Regions from separate parts of the Auritidibacter ignavus genome, predicted to be linked through region 3. Evidence: riboswitches for the same ligand, from Rfam matches in the RefSeq annotation. Region 3 holds a riboswitch; each other region holds the start of a gene.
What was found. A riboswitch is a leader RNA that binds a small molecule or an ion and turns the genes downstream of it on or off. The one in region 3 is predicted to bind thiamine pyrophosphate.
Positions count from the first base shown of each region.

Region 1: it holds a riboswitch for thiamine pyrophosphate, as region 3 does, so the genes downstream of both, QDX22_RS07345 (thiamine ABC transporter substrate-binding protein) here and QDX22_RS04110 (TenA family protein) in region 3, are expected to answer to the same signal.
Region 2: it holds a riboswitch for thiamine pyrophosphate, as region 3 does, so the genes downstream of both, thiC (phosphomethylpyrimidine synthase ThiC) here and QDX22_RS04110 (TenA family protein) in region 3, are expected to answer to the same signal.

Region 1 covers NZ_CP122564.1:1,600,658-1,604,715, reverse strand. The annotation lists gene QDX22_RS07350 (hypothetical protein) at 1-343, shown strand, start outside; gene QDX22_RS07345 (thiamine ABC transporter substrate-binding protein) at 389-1,480, opposite strand; TPP riboswitch at 1,561-1,670, opposite strand; gene ectA (diaminobutyrate acetyltransferase) at 1,948-2,466, shown strand; gene ectB (diaminobutyrate--2-oxoglutarate transaminase) at 2,541-3,848, shown strand; gene QDX22_RS07330 (ectoine synthase) at 3,931-4,058, shown strand, end outside.
Region 2 covers NZ_CP122564.1:1,977,440-1,981,497, reverse strand. The annotation lists gene thiC (phosphomethylpyrimidine synthase ThiC) at 1-1,361, opposite strand, end outside; TPP riboswitch at 1,359-1,470, opposite strand; gene QDX22_RS09055 (methionine synthase) at 1,560-2,588, opposite strand; gene QDX22_RS09050 (putative oxygenase MesX) at 2,585-3,592, opposite strand; gene QDX22_RS09045 (amidase) at 3,961-4,058, opposite strand, start outside.
Region 3 covers NZ_CP122564.1:931,434-935,491, reverse strand. The annotation lists gene hutI (imidazolonepropionase) at 1-68, shown strand, start outside; gene hutG (formimidoylglutamase) at 111-1,079, shown strand; TPP riboswitch at 1,259-1,351, shown strand; gene QDX22_RS04110 (TenA family protein) at 1,459-2,121, shown strand; gene QDX22_RS04105 (TenA family protein) at 2,118-2,768, shown strand; gene thiD (bifunctional hydroxymethylpyrimidine kinase/phosphomethylpyrimidine kinase) at 2,773-3,633, opposite strand; gene thiE (thiamine phosphate synthase) at 3,727-4,058, opposite strand, start outside.

The DNA.
Region 1 (4,058 bases), 670 kb from region 3:
CGATGCCGCTGAAATCAACGAGGTCATCGACTGGTTGGCCGAGCTCACCGCAGAAAACGATCTGCCCGAGAAAATGCTGGTCCTGCACCAATTCCGCACCTCGATGATCACCAACCGCGACCAAGTGGATACCTCCCATGACGAGCTGGCCGTGGTGTTGCACGCCGATGGCCACGGAACCCAAGAGGTCAAACAGGAGACCTGGAGCGTGCTCACCGAGGACTTGCCCGAGGATATGTGGCCGGCGTGGAAGAACTTCTACCGTCAAGACCAGCCCATGCTGACGCCGGCACAAACCTACGACCAGGTGAATCCCACCCCCTGGTTGGTCACCTACCAGTAAGGCAAGCAACCAACCAGACAACAAGGCGGGACGCCATAGAGACGACTACTGGGCCTCATAGGTTTCGGTCCAAGAGTTCAGCCAGTCTTCACGCTGGTCCGCGACCTCTTGCAGATCCGGCTCAATGGGGTCCTCGGTCAGTGAGGCATATTCGCTCCACTCGTCTGGCAGCTCGATGCTGTCATCGACCGGATACATAAACATCTGCTCAGGAATATCCGCCTGGAATTCTTCGGAGAGCATGAAGTCGATGAAAGCCTGAGCGCCCTCGGGGTTCTCGGCATCCTCCAGCACGCCAGCATATTCGATTTGCTGGATGCAGGTGCCGTCAATGCTGGTGGTCCGACCTTCTTCAGCGGCCGGTGACGAGGAGTAAGACACCACCAGCGGGTAGGGTCCTTCACCTTCAGAACCGGAGAAGTCGGTGTAATAAGCATCAGACCAGCCACCGGCGACTTTCACCCCGTTATCGAACAGGTCTTCCCAGTACTGTTCGGCATCGTCGCCGAATTCCGTCCGGGTGGCAACCAAGAACGCCAGGCCCGGGGAGGAATCATTCGGGTCACTGGTGACCAACAGGTCCTTGTAGTTCTCATCAGTGAGATCGTCCAAGGTCTCCGGAAGCTCCAGGTCGTTGTCGTCAAACCACTCGGTATCAGCGTTGATGCACACCTGACCGTGGTCGATCGGCACCAGCGCGTCCGAGCCATCAACGGCGAGGTTTTGGGCAGATTCTGGAAGTTGACCGGAATAATCCTGCAGGAAGTTTTCGTCCAACAGCGTCTGAGCCGAATAATTCTCCACCCCGAAGAAGCCGTCCACGGTGGGGGAGTCCTGTTGCAGGATGAGCTGGTTGACGACAGCCCCGGCGTCACCGGGGGCTGTGGTGGTGACGGTGTAACCGGATTCCTCTTCAAACTGCGCGAGCAATTCCTCGGAGACACTGAAGGAATCGTGAGTCATCATGGTAACTGTCTGGTTCTCGTCACCGTTGTCTCCACCATTATTATCTGCCTGATCTGCGGCCGAACATCCTGACAGTACCAGCGCTACCACCGCCGAGAGCCCGAACACCGTGCTGATCTTTCGACGGTGAGACCGGGCGGGCCCAGGTGAGTGATGGGTGAGGTGCGACATCAGTGCATATCCTCCTTCAAGGGATAGGAGGGCGAGCACCCTGGGTGAGGTGAGAATCACCCGCGATTAGCCCACGGTGCAAGGAGAGATACTCGACTCCCTTCGCCGGCATGGCCCGGAATCAGGTTCGAGGGTCTGCGAAATGCGTTCGCACTCTCAGCACCACGGTGGTGCTCCCCTGTCGATGAGAAAAACCCTACCGAAGACCTGTTCACCAACCCAACTCCTGAACGCCGTGAGATGAGCTCGAGTGTAGAATCGGGAGGCTACCCCACTTAAAATGTGACATCCAACATGTCTTGTATAACAATTTGGTAACAGCTTTTGGCTCGGCTTCTCGAGCCCTGGCGCTCTCCGGGTCCCTAATGATTATCAACGGTTTAGGCGTTTTTTCCGGCCTAAAATGGGCCCACACAGGCGTCAGGGGCGGGTTGAAAGCATTTTTCAGTCGTCTATTGTGAAAAAAGATGGATGACACAAAGACCCTTCCAGACCACCCGACCGACAAACCCCGCGCTATCACGGTTCGACCGTTCGCTCCCGGAGACGGAGCAAAAATTTATCGGATCGCTCGTGACACGGGCGTCTTGGACTTGAACTCCTCGTATAGCTATCTGCTGTGGGTTCGAGATTTCTCCCAAACCTCCGTTGTTGCCGAACTCGATGGTGAAGTCGTCGGGTTCATTACCGGCTACATCCGCCCTGATGCCCCAGACACGTTGATGGTCTGGCAAGTTGGCGTCGACGAAGCCGCTCGGGGACTGCGCGTGGCCTCTCAGATGTTGGACGCGCTCAACGAATCGGTGCAGCCGAAAGTGTTGGAGACGACCATTACCTCCACGAATAAAGCCTCCAACGCCCTGTTTGCTTCCTTTGCCAAGCGCAACAACGCTGGTGAAGAGATTACCCCCTTATTCACCCCTGAGATGTACCCCGACGATCAGCCCACCGAATACCTTCACCACATCGCACCGCTGAACAGCTAGAGCAGGATCGCACTGATCCCGCTCGCTGGCGGAGAGATGGGTCGAGACAACTTTTCCACGGAAAGGAATTCCCCATGGATACCGAGATTTTTCAGACAACAGAGTCCGAGGTTCGCAGCTATTCCCGCTCCTGGCCGACCGTGTTCGTCAAAGCATCTGGCTCCCACCAGATCGCCGAAGATGGCACCGACTACCTGGACTTCTTCGCCGGGGCTGGTGCTCTGAACTACGGACACAACCACCCCAAGCTGATCGACGCCATCCGCGAGTACCTGGACAACGGTGGCCCGTTGCACTCGCTGGACATGATGACCCCGGCACGTCGCGACTTCTTGGAAACCTTCAAGAAAGTCATCCTCGAGCCCCGCGGTCTGGACTACAAGGTCATGTTCCCTGGCCCGACCGGTACCAACACTGTTGAGGCCGCACTGAAGTTGGCCCGTAAGGTCACCGGACGCCAGCACATTCTGTCGTTCACCAACGCCTTCCACGGCATGACCCTGGGTTCGCTGTCAGTCACCGGTAACTCGATGAAGCGTAAGGGTGCGGGTATTCCGCTGACCAACAGCTCGAAAATTCCCTACGACGACTACTTCAACGGCGAGACCGAAGACTTCATCTGGCTGGAGCGCGTTCTGGAAGACTCCGGATCCGGTGTCGATAAGCCAGCCGCCATTATCGTCGAAACCGTTCAGGGTGAAGGTGGTCTGCGTGCCGCACGCGCCGAATGGTTGCGTCAGCTGGCCAAGCTGTGCAAGAGCCACGAAATCTTGCTGATTGTTGACGATGTGCAGGCCGGTTGCGGTCGTACCGGTAGCTTTTTCTCCTTCGAAGAAGCCGGTATTACCCCGGACATTGTCTGCGTGTCTAAGTCCATTTCCGGTTCCGGTCAGCCGCTGGCGCTGACCCTGTTCAAGTCTGAACTGGATGTGTGGGGTCCGGGTGAGCACAACGGTACGTTCCGTGGCAACGCCCTGGCGCTGGTGACCGGTGCTGCCACCTTGCGTGAGTTCTGGGCCGATGACACTTTCGAGAAGGGTCACCTGGCTCAGGCTATCGAGCTGGTTCAGGACAAGCTGATCAAGATTACCGCTGCTGCTTCCGGATCTGCAGTGCGTGGCCGTGGTCTGCTGACCGGTATCTACTTCGAAGATCAAGACCTGGCAGGCAAAGTGGCTGCTGAAGCCTTCAAGCGTGGCATGTTGCTGGAAACCTCGGGTCCGGAAGACGAAGTTCTCAAGATCATGCCACCGCTGACCACCGAGCTCGACGAGCTGGAGCGCGGTATGAATCTGATCGCCGAAATCCTCGGCGAGCTGACCGGGGCCGATGTCAGCAGTATTACCGGCGGACAGAACGAAGACAACCTGGCTAACGCCTAAATTGACGGCATAGACCACGACGTCAGTAACAACCGGCTGGCCGCGGCGTCAGGTCGGCGCCAGCCAGTGAAAGGAACTTGATATGTACGTTATTAACCGTGATGACACCAATGACACCGAGCGTGACGTAACCTCGGAGAACTGGCGCTCACGTCGCATGGTGCTCGCCCGCGAAGGTGTTGGTTTCTCCATGCACGATACCGTGATTTA
Region 2 (4,058 bases), 1.0 Mb from region 3:
ACGTCATCCCGGTTCGGCAACCCCAGGTGTTCCTTCGGGGTCACGTAGCACAGCATCGCGGTCCCGTACCGGGCAATCTCAGTGGCGCCGATGGCGCTGGTGATATGGTCATATCCCGGGGCAATATCGGTCACCAGCGGCCCGAGCGTGTAGAACGGGGCACCGTGGCACAGTTGTTGTTGTTTCTCGACATTCTCGCGCACCAAATGCAACGGAATGTGGCCGGGGCCTTCGACCATGACCTGCACGTCGTACTCCCAGGCCCGCTGGGTCAGCTCGGCCAGGGTCTCCAACTCGGCGAACTGCGCATCATCGTTGGCATCGGCCAACGAGCCCGGGCGTAACCCGTCTCCCAGGGAGAAGGCCACATCGTACTGGGCGAAGATCTCGCACAGCTCATCAAAGTTCTCGTACAAAAAGCTCTCCTGATGATGGCCCAGGCACCAGCCGGCCATAATCGAGCCACCGCGGGAGACAATCCCGGTCACCCGCTCGGCGGTCAACGGCACGTAGCGCAACAACACACCGGCGTGGATCGTCATGTAGTCCACACCTTGTTCGCACTGTTCGATCACCGTGTCGCGGAAGATCTCCCAGGTCAGCGCCTGGTGGTCGCCGTTGACTTTCTCCAGCGCCTGATAAATCGGCACGGTACCGATCGGTACCGGCGAGTTGCGGATAATCCACTCACGGGTGGTGTGAATGTCATCGCCGGTGGACAAATCCATCACGGTATCAGCACCCCACTGGGTGGCCCACTGCATCTTGGAGACCTCTTCAGCGATCGAGGAGGTCACCGCGGAATTTCCAATATTGGCGTTGACCTTCACACTGAAGGCCTTACCGATAATCATCGGCTCGGATTCGGGGTGGTTGACGTTATTAGGGATAATCGCCCGACCGGCGGCCACCTCGGAACGCACCAGCTCGACATCCACGCCCTCGCGCAGGGCCACGAACCGCATTTCCGGGGTGATCTGCCCGTTGCGGGCGTAGTGCATCTGGGTCACCCGACGCCCGGGCTTGGCCCGCAGCGGGGCCCGTTGGGCGCCCTGCCACTCTTGGCTGGCCGCCCCACGACGTAGCGCCTTGGCGCCGTCATCTTCCAGCTTCCGGCCGCGGGCCTGGTAGGTCTCGATATCCTCGCGAGCAGCAATCCATTGCTCGCGCAACCCGGACAAACCCCGGACCGGATCCGAGCCGGGCCCGGTGGTGCGATAGACCGTGAACGGTTCATTGCGCTCACCGTTGGGAGAATCATCCTGGCGGATGCGGGTGACCGGGACCTTAATCCCGTGCTCTTCGTCAACGAGGTAGTCAGCGCTGTGGGTGGAATAGTTCAGGGGTGAGGTATGCGTCATGCAAGAACTCCTTCTTCCTTCGCCGGCATGACCCGCACAGGTTCAAACGGTGCTCGGACAGCCTTGGTCCGATCTCAGCTCTGTGCTCAGAGCGCCCGTGAGGTCACCCACATCCTACCGAAGTTCAGGCCCATCACACGCGGTGGCCGAGGTTGTTACACCCCGGACGACCGCGTGCACAGCGTTGCCGGTATGGGGTTAGGAGCTCAGTTCTTCTCGCAGGATCGCGGCCCCAGCGCTCAAGGCACGGAGCTTGGCTCGGGCCACATCCCGTGGCAACGGGGCCATCCCGCAGTTGGTGGAGGCCCAGAGGTTTTCGGCATCCACGTGTTTCAGGGCCTGGCGCAACGTGTCAGCGACCTCTTCGGGGGTCTCCACGGTGTGGCTGGCCACATCGATCGCCCCCACCATCAGCTTCTTGCCACGCACCAGCTCAATGAGCTCGATCGGCACGTGCGAGTTGTGAGCTTCCAGCGAGACAATATCAATGCTGGACTGCTGGATCTGGGGGAAGATCTCCTCATACTGACGCCATTCCTCGCCTAGGGTCTTCTTCCACTCGGTATTGGCCTCAATCCCGTAGCCATAACAGACATGCACGGCGGTCTGACAGCTCAGCCCTTGGGCAGCCCGCTCCAGCGCCTGCACGCCCCAGGCCTTGACGTCGTCAAAGAACACGTTGAAGGCCGGCTCATCGAACTGGATAATATCCACTCCGGCTTCGGCGAGTTCTTTGGCTTCTTCATTCAGGATCTCGGCAAATTTCCAGGCCAGCTTCTCCCGGCTACCGTAGTAGTTGTCATACAACGTATCGACCATGGTCATCGGGCCGGGCAGCGCCCATTTGATCGTTGCCTCGGTGTGGGCCCGTAGCTCCCGGGCGTCCTGGACGAACACCGGCCCTTTGCGCGTGACCTCATCGACAACCACCGGCACCGAGGCGTCATAGCGCTCCCGAATCTGGACCACCTTGCGGTTTTCAAAATCCACACCGTTGAGATTCTCAATGAAGGTGGTCACGAAGTGCTGGCGGGTCTGTTCGCCGTCGCTGACGATATCGATGCCGGCACCGCGTTGCTCGGCCAGGGCCAGCAAGAGCGCGTCGCGTTTGCCTTCGGCCAGTGCCTGGTCTGCCAGTTGCCAGGGTGACCAAAGTTTTTCTGGCTCGGCCAGCCAGGAGGGTTTGGGCAGACTTCCGGCGGAGGTGGTGGGTAGAAGTTTCGTCATCGTGTGGCTCCCTGTGCGTGCGGGTGGTGGTCGGCGTACTGCGACGACCACTGTTCCAAGGTCTCCCGGTGCGGGGTGATGAGCTTCTCCAGGGCAAAGTGGCCCTGTTCCACACCGAGCCGGGAGCGTTCCTCCCGGTCATAGACCACCTGGGTTGGCGAGAAGTCAGTGTGTTCCAGGCCGGGCTGATACACCTCGCCAGCCGGGGTGTGAGCGTTGTAGATCTCGGGTCGATAAATCCGCTGGAAGGTCTCCATGGTCGCGATCGTGGAGGCTAGTTCCAGATCGGTGTAGTCGGCTTCCAGATCACCGAAGTGGTAGAACGCCAGCGGGGCAACACTCTTCGGTGGCATGAAGTAGCGGACTGCCATCCCCATCTTGGCGAAGTACTCATCGGTGCGCGAGAACTCATTCTGCCGGTACTCCACCCCCAGCACCGGGTGTTGGTGCTCGGTGCGGTGATAGGTCTTCTTGGTCGAGGCACTAATGCAGATCACCGGTAGCTTGCTGAACTGTTGCTGATAGGCCTCGGACTCTACGAAGCCCTTGAAAATATTGCCGTGGAGTACCCCGAAGTCCTCCGGTAACGGCTCATCGCGTTCGGCGTACTCGCGGGCCAGGATGCTGAAGTCGTAGTCACGCACGTAAGAGGAGAAGTTATTCCCCACCACCCCAGGGATGCGTTGCCGCGTCTGGGTGTCGATCACGGTGGTCTGTAGCATTTCGATCACCGGGAAAGAGGATTCCTCAGCGTCCTGGGACGGCAGATCGATGGCCACCGAGACAATCTCGAGCTGGACTCGGTAGCGCTGGCCACTGGCATTACCCTGGGTGATCAACTCATTGAACCGATCATCGATCATACGCAGGGCAGTGCGCAGGTTCTGCTCACGGTTTTCACCACGGGCCAGATTGGCGAAGTTGGTGGTCAGCCGGGTACCGTCCAGTGGCTGGTAGTTCTCGTCAAAGCGAGTGTGATTCAGGGTGAAAGTTATCGCTGTCATCGTGGCAACACCACCACAGCACCCGGAGCCTCGCGGTGAATCAGTAGGTGTGAAGAAGAGATCAGACGCATAATGCACTCGCCCGAGGCCAAGCGCTGGACGCGAAGCCCGGGCTCCTGTCCTTTCATAGGTCACTGCCCCTAGAGCGCCCTCGCATCTGTGAACACACACTAGGAGCACACGGCTGTGTACAAGAGTGTTCGCAGCGGTGCCCGGTCAGTTCATCGCCAGGCGCGAGGCTTCGCATGCGCGCTGCTGGGCACCAGCCTACACAAACGCTCAACGGTCTCTTCGATCATGTCAGCCCCGGCCAGTTCTCGCCGTTTGGGCAGTAACATGTCGTTGCATAACGCGCTTCGACGCGGGTTTTAGGCCGCGTGAGGCCGGATCGGCCGTACGAATTGCTCACCTGCGGCCTGTTCGTAGGCTCGGGCAGCGCGTAGCACCAGCCGGTCCTGGGTGCGGG
Region 3 (4,058 bases):
ACTTGGCCTACCGCCCTGGAATGCCCATGACGCATTCGGTCTGGCGTCGCGGCGTTCGTGCAGTGTAAACCGTCCGTGAGCTTCGTGATTTGAGAACAGGGGTAGATTGTATGGCTCTTATTGACACCATGAACAAAGAGAACTGGAGTGGCCGTGTCGACGGGGACGGGCCAGAGCACCTGCGGTGGCACCAAGCCGTCCGTCCCTTCTCGGCTACAGCCGAATCAGGAACCGCACTGCTAGGGTTCCGCTCCGATGAAGGCGTGAAACGCAATATGGGTCGTCCTGGAGCAGTGGAAGGACCTCAGTCCTTGCGCCAGGCATTAGGCGGATTCGCGTTGCCGGAACCGATCAGCATCTACGATGCCGGAGACATTGACACCGGGGCTGAGCTCGAAGAAGGTCAGAAAGAATTCGGTGACAATCTGAGCACCCTGCTGGACCAAGGCCACTTCACCGTCGGATTAGGCGGGGGCCATGAAATTACCTGGGCCAGTTTTCTGGGTGTTTCCCACTTCCTGCGTGCTGGTGACGCCTCAGACCGTTCGCTGTCAGGCTCGGCAAAATTAGGCATCGTGAATCTGGATGCTCACTTTGACAACCGGGACGCCGGCTTTGCGACCTCCGGAACCGGATTCTTTCAAATCGCTGAGCATGAGCATCTTGCCGGCCGTGACCTGCACTACGCCGCCCTGGGCATTGCTGAGCAAGCCAACACCAAAATTCTGTTCGACCGCGCGAAATCTGAGAATGTGGCCGTCCTCCTTGACCGGGAGGCCACCATCGATCACAAGAGCGCTGTGACAGAGTTTGTGGAGTCGTTCCTGGCAGATCTGGATGCGGTCTACCTGACCCTGGACTTGGATGTGCTTTCGGCCGATGTTGCTCCGGGCGTCAGCGCTCCGGCAGCTGTTGGTGTCTCGCCCCATGTGATTGAGTACGTGATCGGTCTGGTGGCCCGCAGTGGGAAACTACTACATTTTGATGTCGCCGAGTTGAGCCCGAAGCACGATATTGGTGGGCGCACCGCGAGAACTGCGGCCCGGATGATTCACCGTGCCGTGATCGAAAAGCAGTAATGTTCGGATAGAGCCTTCCGGGCCTTCGGGTCCCAAAAACGCTCAGACGGCAACAGGGTTAGTCCAGCCACGCATAGGGGGCTGGACTGACCTTGTTTAAAGAGCCCTGAGAGTGCCCGGCTGTGCACTCGATGAACGAGCAACACCCTAGACGCAAAATGAGGCCATTCGATACAGTGTTGAACGACACGGGGTGCCTGAGAATGGGCTGAGATTAAACCCGAGAACCTGATCGAATTAATCTTCGCGGAGGGATGTCATTGCGGTGCTGGTACCGAATCTTGGTACCTGTGGAGCGAGTCAACGTCAGGCCTTATTCTGAGTGCACGATCGTGTCCTGAGTTTTTCTGTGCAAGAACGGAAAGGACAACAGGACGGAATGAGCCAACGTTTTAGTCAAGAACTCCTTGAAGCCAATCGCGCCACCTGGGATGAAGCGATTAATCACCGGTTCGTGACCGAGCTTTTCGAGGGAACAATCGATGACGCCGTGATGGCCGGATATCTCGACCAGGACTACCGCTTCTTTGAAGCGTTCTTACAGTTACTGGGCGCCGCCATCACCACCGCGGACCGGCTCGATGCACGGTTACGATACGCCAGCTTCGCCGGAGAAATGGTCAATAGTGAAGACACCTACTTCCAGCGAGCCTTTGACGCACTGGGCGTTACCGATGAACTCCGCGCATCGACTCCAGACACCCCGAGTGCCGGCGGTTTCGTCGATCTGATGCGGGAAGCGGCATCCTCACAAAACTACAGTGCGGTGGTCGCGGTGCTGATGGTCACCGAGTGCTTGTACCGAGACTGGGCGGCCCGAGCTCCCGAAAACCATCCGGAGAGTTTTGTTCATCACGAATGGATCACCTTGCACGACAACCCGGACTTCTTGAATTTCGCGACCTTCCTCGAACAGGAGGCCGACCGTTCCGGGGCGCAAGATGCCGAGACCGCCCACGACTTTTTCCGCCGGGCGGTGGAGCTTGAGCTCGGCTTCTTCAACGACACCTATAAGTACCCGCTGAAAGGAATCCACGCATGACGTTGTTCAACGATCTGAAGCAGGCCAACCTGGAGGTGTGGCAGTCCTATACTCGTCACGAATTTATCCAAAAGTTGGCCGATGAATCCCTAGAACTCGAAGCCTTCCAGCGCTACCTGATTCAGGACTACCACTTCCTGATTCACTTTGCCCGCGCCTACGGACTGGCCGTGTATAAGCAACACACGCTCGAGGGCATCCAACATTCGATGGATGGGCTGAAGAACATTGTCTGGGAAACCGGATTACACACCTCGATGACCGCCGAGTGGGGGATCAGCCCCGAGGAACTGAACGCGACCCCTGAGGACCTTGGCACGGTGGCCTACACCCGCTACGTGCTCGACACTGCGCTGACCGGTACCCTGCTGGACCTGTACGTCTCCCTGGCACCGTGTCTGATCGGCTACGCCGAAATCGGTGCCGAGATTGCACCGGCCCTGGAGAAAAACCCCGACCACCGGTATAAAGAGTGGATCGAAACCTACATTGATCCACAGTTTGTCAAAGCCTCGGAACAAGAGGTTGACAACCTCGACGCGCTGGCTGGCGAGGGGCCGTTGTCTGACCAGCGATTCGCCGAGTTGTCACACATCTTTGCCACCGCCTCACGCTTGGAAGCCGAGTTCTGGCAACAAGCACTCTAAGTGGCTAGGCCCGTAGGGCGAGGTGATTGACGGGCCCGTGCCCGGTCTGCGGAGCATAGGAGAGTTCCCAGTGTGCCCCAGCGGCCAGGGCGCGGGCCAGATCAGTTTGGCCCTTCTTGATCCACGCCAACAGATCCTCGGAGCTTGGCGGGGTCTGAGCGGATACGTTCAGGGCCGCCCGGGCTGCGATTGCTGACGACAACGTGCACCCGGTGCCGTGCGTATTGCGGGTGCTAACACGGGGGATCGGTAGCGAATAAGCTTCACCGTTGATGACGACCACATCGGTCATCTCCTGGGTGTCGTGGTAGAGGTGACCACCTTTGACCATCACCGCTCCAGTTCCATGCTGAGCCACAACGTGGGCCTGTTCAGTCATCTGTTCGAGACTTTCGGCCTCAGCATCGGCATCGGAGAGCCACGCAGCTTCGGGAAGGTTGGGGGTCACCACATCCGCTAACGGAAGCAGGTGCTCGACCATCGCCAGAGCGGCATCGTCATCGGACAAGCTATCTCCGCTGGTGGCTACCAGTACCGGGTCGACGACGAGAACACCGAATTCTTCACGCCGATCGGCAATGATCTTTGCGACGGCTTTGACCATCTCGGCCGAGCCGAGCATCCCAATTTTCGTGGCGTCAATGGGCAGATCATCCAGCACCGAGCTGATTTGAGCCCGCAGATCATCGATACCAATGGGGATCACCTGTTGAACGCCCTGGGTGTTCTGTGCGATCAGCGAGGTAATAGCGGAGGTTCCGTACACCCCGAGGGTGGTGAAGGTTTTCAGATCGGCCTGAATGCCGGCTCCTCCCGAGGGATCTGTTCCGGCGATGGTTAAGGCGGTGGCTGGTCGAGATGTCATCGGTCCTTGCCTTCCTTTCGTTCCTTCCGTGTTTTGCTGTGTCTTGATGATTCGAGGGCGAGTAGTGGAGGGTGAAGCGTTGTGCTGGGACAGTTATTCACGGTGCAACGCCGAGAATAACTGCGCAGCCACCTGGGCGGGATCGCTGGCTGCAGCGATAGCAGAGACCACACAGATCCCGTCCACGCCGGTTCTGCGATAGATATCAGCCGCATTGGTGGTGTTGATGCCACCAATGGCAACACATTTCACCTTGGAGCCGGCTGTTGCCTGAACGCACTGGCTGATCCCGGTGAGACCTAAGGGCGTGGCAGCATCGGGTTTCGTGGGGGTTACAGCAAACGGGCCGATGCCTAACACATCAGCCAGCTGGTGGTTTACGGCCTCTCGTACCTGCCGGGGGGTTGACGTAGATAACCCAATCA